2 regions of the Streptomyces sp. NPDC005141 genome follow, and region 1 is predicted to be linked to the other one. Evidence: riboswitches for the same ligand, from Rfam matches in the RefSeq annotation. Region 1 holds a riboswitch; the other holds the start of a gene.
The links. Region 1 has a riboswitch for S-adenosylmethionine ahead of thrC (threonine synthase). Riboswitches for the same ligand answer to the same signal wherever they lie in the genome.

Region 1 (4,362 bases):
CGGCTGGAAACCGTCCCGGCCGCGCTCGAACTGGGTGAGGGCGGGACGGATCAGGTGACCGCGGGCCAGCCGGAGCTGGGCGGTGCGGTAGATCGCGGCGGCCATCCGGCCCAGGGCCTGGCCGTCCTGGTGGCGGTGCTTGCGGACACCGACGTCGACCTGGGCGAGGGCGTCCAGGCCCACCAGGTGCAGGGCGTCGACGAGCATGCCCAGTTCCACGCCGTAGCCGACGGGGAACGGGAGCTGTTCGAGCAGGGAGCGACGGGCCGCGTACTCGCCGCCGAGCGGCTGGACGAAGCCCGCGAGCTGCGGCCAGTGCATGTTCAGCAGGGGGCGGGCCATCAGCTCGGTGACCCGGCCGCCCTGTCCCGAGGCGCCGCCCAGGGGGCGGTCGTACATGGCCTTGACCAGATCGACACCGGGGTCGGTGAGCAGCGGGCCCACGATTCCGATGACGAAGTCGGACGAGAACTCCCTGAGGTCCGCGTCGATGAAACAGACGATGTCCCCGCTCGTCACGAGCAGCGACCGCCACAGCACCTCGCCCTTGCCGGGCACCGCGGGGATCCGCGGGAGGATGTCGTCGCGGTGCACGACTCTCGCGCCCGCGGCCGCGGCGACCGCGGAGGTGCGGTCGGTCGAGCCCGAGTCGACGACGACGATCTCGTCGACGAGCGGCACCTGCTGCATCAGGTCGTGGCGGATGATCGCGACGATCTCGCCGACCGTCTCCTCCTCGTTGAGCGCGGGCAGCACGACGCTGACCGTCGACCCGGTCGAGCGTTTCGCGGCCATGAGCTTGTGGAGCGGGCGGTCGGTCAGGGACCAGGAGCGTGTGCTCAGCCAGCTTTCGACGTCTTTCAGCACGGTCTGCGGCTCCTCACTGTCTGATCACACGCTCTCATCAGCGTGCCCGCTGCGGCCAGCGGCAGATGGATTGCCGTCGTCTCGCGGTTCGGACGACTATCTCAACTGTCCTGGCCTTCGGTTACAGTCTTGAACAACGCGGATGACCATCGCATGTCCTGGATCATCGCCGCGTATCGTGTTCAACAGTTCAACAATCAAATACCGCTCATCCAGAGGGGCAGAGGGATACGGCCCGATGAAGCCCCGGCAACCCTCCAGCCGGTCTCGTACCGATCGATGTCGATCGCGTCGCGAGGCTCCCGGCTCGGGAAGGTGCCAAATCCGTCTCACGGCGAAGTGCGTCGTGAGGAAGATGAGGAAAGGGCCTCGCCTCCATGGCTGCGCAGACAGTTGCAAGTACCACGAACTCCGCCGAAGCGGTGGACCTCGGCCCGGCAGCGGCGCTCTCCTGCCGCGAGTGCGGACACCGCGTCCCGCTCGGCCCGGTCTTCGCCTGCGAGGAGTGTTTCGGCCCGCTGGAGATCGCCTACGACTTCTCGGCCTACGAGACCGAAGAACTCCGCAAGCGCATCGAAGCGGGACCCGCGAACATCTGGCGCTACGCGCCCCTCCTGCCCGTCCCCGCGGACGTGGCGCAGAAGCCGAACATCAACCCCGGCTGGACCAAGCTCGTCCAGGCCGACAATCTGGCCCGCGAGCTCGGCGTCGACGCCGGCAAGCTCTTCGTCAAGGACGACTCCGGCAACCCGACGCACTCCTTCAAGGACCGCGTCGTCGCCCAGGCCATCGAAGCGGCCCGCGTCTTCGGCTTCACCACCCTCTCCTGCTCCTCCACGGGCAACCTCGCCGGTGCCGTGGGCGCCGCGGCGGCCCGCGCCGGCTTCCGCTCCTGCGTGTTCATCCCGCACGACCTGGAGCAGGGCAAGGTCGTCATGGCCGCGGTCTACGGCGGCGAGCTCGTCGGCATCCAGGGCAACTACGACGACGTGAACCGCTTCTGCTCCGAGCTGATCGGTGACCCGGCCGGCGAGGGCTGGGGCTTCGTCAACGTCAACCTGCGGCCGTACTACGCCGAGGGCTCCAAGACGCTGGCGTACGAGATCTGCGAGCAGCTCGGCTGGCGGCTCCCCGACCAGCTGGTCGTGCCGATCGCCTCCGGCTCCCAGCTCACGAAGATCGACAAGGGTCTGCAGGAGCTGATCAAGCTCGGGCTCGTCGAGGACAAGCCGTACAAGATCTTCGGCGCCCAGGCCGAGGGCTGCTCCCCGGTGTCCGTCGCCTACAAGGCCGGCCACGACGTCGTACGTCCGCAGAAGCCGGACACCATCGCCAAGTCGCTCGCCATCGGCAACCCCGCGGACGGGCCGTACGTGCTCGACATCGCGCGGCGCACCGGCGGTGCCGTGGAGGACGTGAACGACGAGCAGATCGTCGACGCGATCAAGCTGCTCGCACGCACCGAGGGCATCTTCGCGGAGACGGCCGGCGGCGTGACCGTCGGCGTCACCCGCAAGCTGATCGAGAACGGTCTCCTCGACCCGACCCTGACCACGGTCGTGCTGAACACCGGCGACGGCCTCAAGACTCTGGACGCGGTGGCCTCGGACACCGGGCTGACCGCGACCATCCGCCCGAACCTCGACTCCTTCCGAGAGGCTGGCCTCGCATCATGAGCGTCAACGTCCGCATCCCCACCATCCTGCGCACCTACACCGGGGGCGCCGCCGAGGTGACGGCCGAGGGCACGACCCTCGCCGAGGTCATCGCCGACCTGGAGAAGAACCACACGGGCATCGCCGCGCGCGTTCTGGACGACCAGGGCAAGCTGCGCCGCTTCGTCAACGTGTACGTCAACGACGACGACGTCAGGTTCGAGCAGGGCCTGGAGACGGCGACCCCGGACGGTGTGGGCGTCTCGATCATTCCGGCCGTCGCCGGGGGCTGATCGTTACCCTCGGTAATGCCGAACACGCTGAGTTCATCGAATTGCCCCCTCCGTGAGAGAAACGGAGGGGGCAATTCTGTATGGTTGAGCGCGCTACAGTTGGGGAAGTCGCTTCGCTTTCGATGTTGGTTTCATGCCGGACGCATATGAGTTCTCGCCCGGCATCCGACAAGAAGTAGCCAAAGTACCCCGCCTTTTTGAGCCTTTTATGGCATTTACGGGGCCCGACTTGCCCTGAATCCTTGCACATTCTCCGCATATCCGTGATCGGCCATGCCCAGAATTCTCGTCCGATTGACCTGTTGCAGACGGCAGTTGGACAGATACATTCAGCCGCGGTCGACGCGTTCCGGCGCACACCCCCAACCGTTGGGGGGTGAGGTCTGACCCGGATCCGCGAAGTGTGGATCTGTGCAAGGGCCAGTAATAGGGGAGTTAGGCATGGCTCAGGGCACCGTCAAGTGGTTCAACGCGGAGAAGGGGTACGGCTTCATCGCGGTCGACGGTGGTGCGGACGTCTTCGTGCACTACAGCGCGATTCAGATGGACGGCTACCGCACCCTTGAAGAGGGTCAGCGAGTGGAGTTCGAAATCTCGCAGGGCCAGAAGGGTCCGCAGGCGGACATGGTCAAACTCGCCGTCTGATCCGGGCGCGAACGGCCACCGACGCACTCACGCCGAGGGGCCCGCATCCCACCAGGGATGCGGGCCCCTCGTGCGTCCCCGGCCGTCTTCCGGGGTCCCCTGTCTGTCTCGCCAAGTCTTGTGCGCGCCCGCGAGCGCGCCCCGTGCGGGCGCCGCGTGTGCGCTCCGCCAGGGGCCCGTTTTCAGGAGAGGCGCTTGCACTCGCAGGGGTCGAGTGCTAATCATTGGCGTTAGCACTCTCCCAGTGAGAGTGACAGAACTTGGATCGGGTCAGCGAGGCCCGCGGGCCTGTGGGGCAAGGAACCACAAGGCTTGCAGGCCGTCCGTCGCGGGCGCGGGCACGATCCGGAGCAATCCACCCCGTCCGGGAGGACCACTTCACATGGCCAAGATCATCGCGTTCAACGAGGAGGCACGGCGCGGTCTCGAGCGCGGGATGAACCAGCTCGCTGACGCCGTCAAGGTCACCCTCGGCCCCAAGGGCCGTAACGTCGTCCTCGAGAAGAAGTGGGGCGCCCCCACGATCACCAACGATGGTGTTTCCATCGCCAAGGAGATCGAGCTCGAGGACCCGTACGAGAAGATCGGCGCCGAGCTGGTCAAGGAAGTCGCCAAGAAGACGGACGACGTCGCCGGCGACGGTACGACCACGGCGACCGTGCTGGCCCAGGCGCTCGTGCGCGAGGGTCTGCGCAACGTCGCCGCCGGCGCCAACCCGATGGCCCTCAAGCGCGGTATCGAGAAGGCCGTCGAGGCCGTCTCCGGTGCCCTGCTCGAGCAGGCCAAGGATGTCGAGACCAAGGAGCAGATCGCTTCCACGGCCTCCATCTCCGCCGCCGACACCCAGATCGGCGAGCTCATCGCCGAGGCGATGGACAAGGTCGGCAAGGAAGGCGTCATCA
Region 2 (4,362 bases), on a different contig from region 1:
CTGCCACCGCGCACCGTCCCGGACCAGCTCACGCACCGCGCGGACGAAACGCTCCACGTGCTCGTCGGGGGTACCGGCGCCGAAGCTGACGCGGATGGCGTTGAGGGACTTCTCGCCGGGGGCCGCCTCGGGGGCGCCGCACTCCCCCTGGGTCTCCGGGTCGCTGCCGAGCAGCGTGCGGACCAGCGGGTGGGCGCAGAAGAGGCCGTCGCGGACGCCGATGCCGTACTCGGCGGAGAGCGCGGCAGCGAAGTGCGAGCTGTTCCAGCCCTCGACGACGAAGGAGATGACGCCGACCCGCGGGGCGTCGTCGCCGAAGAGGGAGAGGACCCGGACCTCCGGGACCTCCGCGAGACCCGCGCGGACGGTGCGGATCAGGTGCTGCTCGCGGGCGACGAGGTTGTCGAAACCCTCCTCGGTGAGCGCCTTGCAGGCCGACGCGATCGAGTAGGCGCCGATGACGTTCGGCGAGCCCGCCTCGTGCCGCGCGGCGCTGTGGTGCCACTCCACGTCCACGCCGCCGTCCGCGCGCCGGGAGACCTTGCGGCTGGCGCCGCCGCCCGCGAGGTACGGCTCGGCCTCGCGCAGCCAGTCGGAACGGCCCGCGAGGACACCGGAGCCGAAGGGCGCGTACAGCTTGTGCCCGGAGAAGGCGACCCAGTCGACGTCGAGGTCCTGGACCGACACCGGGTGGTGCGGGGCGAGCTGCGCGGCGTCGAGGACGATCCGGGCGCCGTGGGCGTGCGCGACGGCGGCCAGCTCACGCACCGGCCACAGCTCCCCGGTGACGTTCGAGGCGCCGGTGACACAGACCAGGGCCGGTCCGTGGGGGTCACGGCCGGCGAGGGCGCGCTCCAGCGTGGCGACGGCCTCGCCGGGGGTGCGCGGGGCGTTCAGGTAGGTCACCCGGGCGTCGCGCCAGGGCAGCAGCGAGGCGTGGTGCTCGGTCTCGAAGACGAAGACCTGGCAGTCGGCCGGGAGCGCGGCGGCGAGCAGGTTGAGCGAGTCGGTGGTGGAGCGGGTGAAGACCACCTGGTCTCCGGCGCGGCAGTCGAGGAACTCCTCGACGGTCCTGCGGGCGTTCTCGAAGAGGTCGGTGGACAGCTGCGAGAGGTAGCCGGCGCCCCGGTGGACGCTGCCGTAGTACGGCGCGTACGCGGCCACGTCGTCCCACACCCGCTGGAGGGCGGGCGCGCTGGCGGCGTAGTCGAGGGCGGCGTAGGTGACCTCGCCGCCGGTGACGAGCGGGACGGTGACATCCCGGCCCAGAACGGGCAGGGCCCCCGAAGTGTCGTGGCAGACGGACTGATCGGCGGCAGCGGTGGAGACAGACATGGCGAGCTCCTGTGAGAGGCAGGCGGGATCGCTGCGCGAGCCGGCCGCCCGGAGGCAGGGCTCAGCGCAGGGAAAGGTGAAAAGGGTGTGCGGAGGCGGGGCTCGACGCCCTATCGCATTCGCTTGCTCACAGAAGGCTCCCTCGAACGACCAGGACCCCTGGTTGCATCCACTCGAAAGAGTGCGAGGGGTCCGCGCTTGCCGTAGACCTCGCTGCCTACGACCTGGTCTTCACCCGGGGCACCCCGCCACGGACGGAGGGTTGCCGGACAGCCGGCCGGGGCCACATGGCTGTCACTCATGACCTGATACAGCATCTTGCCAGAAGATCTTCGACGCGCAAGGCGCAGTCCGGATCGTGGACTGCGCCCCCCGCGTCGCCTCGCCCGGGAATCAGGCGTTGCTGGCGGCCACCCACCGGTCCAGGGTGCGCTTCGCGGCCCCGGAGTCGATCGCCTCTGCCGCCTTCTCCATTCCGGCGCGGAGCTGGTCGGCGAGCGGAGCGCCGGTCGGTGACAGGGCCACCAGGGCCGCCGCCGAGTTCAGCAGGACCGCGTCCCGTACGGGCCCGGTCTCGCCGTCCAGCAGGCGCCGGGCGACCTCGGCGTTGTACGAGGCGTCGGCGCCTCGCAGGGCCTCCACCGGGACGATGCCGAGACCGACGTCGCGCGGGTCGAAGCGCTCCTCGGTGACCTTGCCGTCGCGGACCACCCAGACGTGGGAGCCCGCGGTGGTGGTCAGTTCGTCGAGGCCGTCGTCGCCGCGGAAGACCAGCGAGGAGTTGCCGCGCTCGGCGAACACACCCGCCACGATCGGCGCCATGCGGGGGTCGGCGACTCCGACCGCCTGGGCCTTCACCCGCGCCGGGTTGGTCAGCGGGCCGAGCACGTTGAAGGTCGTCCGGATGCCCAACTGGCCGCGTGCCGCCGCCGCATGACGCAGCGCCGGGTGGAACTTCACCGCGAAGCAGAAGGTGATCCCGGCCTCTTCGGCCACCTCGGCGACCCGCTTCACCGGCAGTTGGAGATTGACGCCGAGCTTCTCCAGGACGTCCGACGAGCCGGACGCGGAGGACGCGGCCCGGTTGCCGTGCTTGACGACCTTGGCGCCGGTGCCGGCCACCACGATCGAGGACATCGTGGAGATGTTGACGGTCTTCGCGCCGTCGCCGCCCGTACCGACGATGTCGACGGTGCGCCCGGGGACCTCGATCACATTGGCGTGCTCGTACATCGCCCGGACGAGCCCGGAGATCTCCTGGACGGTCTCGCCCTTGGCCCGCAGGGCCACCACGAACCCGGCGATCTGCGCGTCGGTCGCCTCGCCGCGCATGATGCGGTCCATCGCCCAGGCCGTGTCGTCCGCGCTCTGGTCGCGGCCTTCGAGCAGGCCGTTCAGTACCTGGGGCCAGGAACGGACCGCCGCGGTGTCGCCTCCAGCGGGGTTCACAGCGCTCATGGTCGCTCCTGGGTTCGTAGGTGACGCGAGGGACTCACCCCTTGCGCGGGGTGAGTCCACCCTATCCAGCCCGGGAGACGGCAAAGAGCCCCGTCCATTGCATGGACGGGGCTCTTTCCGTGGCGAACTGTGGGGATCAGTGGTGGCCGTGGCCGCTCGTGATCTCCTTGTACTCCTCGACGGTGGGCTTGGGGATCTGGTTATCCTCCCCGTAGAAGCCCTCGCTCATCTTGGCGCGCAGCTTCTGCGTGCCCGAGACCTTGCGCTCGACACCGTTCTCGTCGACCGCCGGGCCGATCTCGGCCGGCTTGTACTGCTCGTGCGCGGTGAGCGTGTGCAGCGCGTCCTGGCTGAGCGGCTCGTGGACCTCGATGAACTCACCGTGCGGCAGGCGCTTGATGATGCCCGACTCGCGGCCGTGCAGCACCTTGTCCCGGTCCCGGCGCTGAAGGCCGAGGCAGATCCGCTTGGTGGCGATGAACGTGAGCACCGGCACGACGAAGAACGCGATCCGGACGAACCAGGTGATCGAGTTGATCGACAGGTGGAAGTGCGTGGCCCAGATGTCGTTGCCGCCGCCGACGAGCAGGACGAAGTACCAGCTGATCCAGGCGGCACCGAACGCGGTCCGGGTCGGGACGTTGCGCGGGCGGTCCAGGATGTGGTGCTCGCGCTTGTCGCCGGTGACCCAGGACTCGATGAACGGGTAGACCGCGATCGCGACCAGGACCAGCGGGAAGATCACCAGCGGGATGAACACACCCAGGACGAGCGTGTGACCCCAGAGGTTGATCTCCCAGCCCGGCATGACACGGATCAGGCCCTCGGAGAAGCCCATGTACCAGTCGGGCTGGGCGCCCGTGGACACCATGTCCGGACGGTACGGACCCATCGACCAGATCGGGTTGATGGACGCGATCGCCGCGATGGCCGCGATGACACCGAAGACCAGGAAGAAGAAGCCTCCGGCCTTGGCCATGTAGACCGGCAGCAGCGGCATGCCGACGACGTTGTTGTTCGTCTTGCCGGGGCCCGCGAACTGCGTGTGCTTGTGGTAGAAGACCAGGATCAGGTGGCCCACCACCAGGCCGAGCATGATGCCCGGCAGCAGCAGCACGTGCACCGAGTAGAAGCGGGCAACGAAGTCGCCGCCCGGGAACTCGCCGCCGAACAGGAAGAACGACAGATACGTGCCCACGATCGGCACGGACAGGACCGCGCCCTCCATGAAGCGGACGCCGGTGCCGGAGAGCAGGTCGTCCGGGAGCGAGTAACCGGTGAAGCCGGTGAACATGCCGAGGACGAACAGCAGGAATCCGAAGACCCAGTTGACCTCACGCGGCTTGCGGAACGCACCCGTGAAGAACACGCGCATCATGTGCACGAACATGCCGGCGAGGAAGATCAGCGCCGCCCAGTGGTGGATCTGCCGGATCAGCAGACCACCGCGCACATCGAAGGAGATGTGCATGGTCGAGTTGAACGCCTCGGACATCAGCTGGCCCTGCAGCGGGACGTAGCTGCCGTGGTACTCCACCTCGTTCATCGACGGGTGGAAGAACAGCGTCA

Region 2: it holds a riboswitch for S-adenosylmethionine, as region 1 does, so the genes downstream of both, ACWD68_RS23200 (aminotransferase class V-fold PLP-dependent enzyme) here and thrC (threonine synthase) in region 1, are expected to answer to the same signal.

The regions. Positions count from the first base shown of each region.
Region 1 is NZ_JBSFYW010000013.1:15,380-19,741, reverse strand. It holds gene ACWD68_RS12920 (glucosyl-3-phosphoglycerate synthase) at 1-867, opposite strand, end outside; SAM riboswitch class I at 1,073-1,229, shown strand; gene thrC (threonine synthase) at 1,245-2,543, shown strand; gene ACWD68_RS12910 (MoaD/ThiS family protein) at 2,540-2,815, shown strand; gene ACWD68_RS12905 (cold-shock protein) at 3,257-3,460, shown strand; gene groL (chaperonin GroEL) at 3,843-4,362, shown strand, end outside.
Region 2 is NZ_JBSFYW010000030.1:33,693-38,054, forward strand. It holds gene ACWD68_RS23200 (aminotransferase class V-fold PLP-dependent enzyme) at 1-1,335, opposite strand, end outside; SAM riboswitch class IV at 1,525-1,641, opposite strand; gene trpD (anthranilate phosphoribosyltransferase) at 1,729-2,793, opposite strand; gene qcrB (cytochrome bc1 complex cytochrome b subunit) at 2,930-4,362, opposite strand, start outside.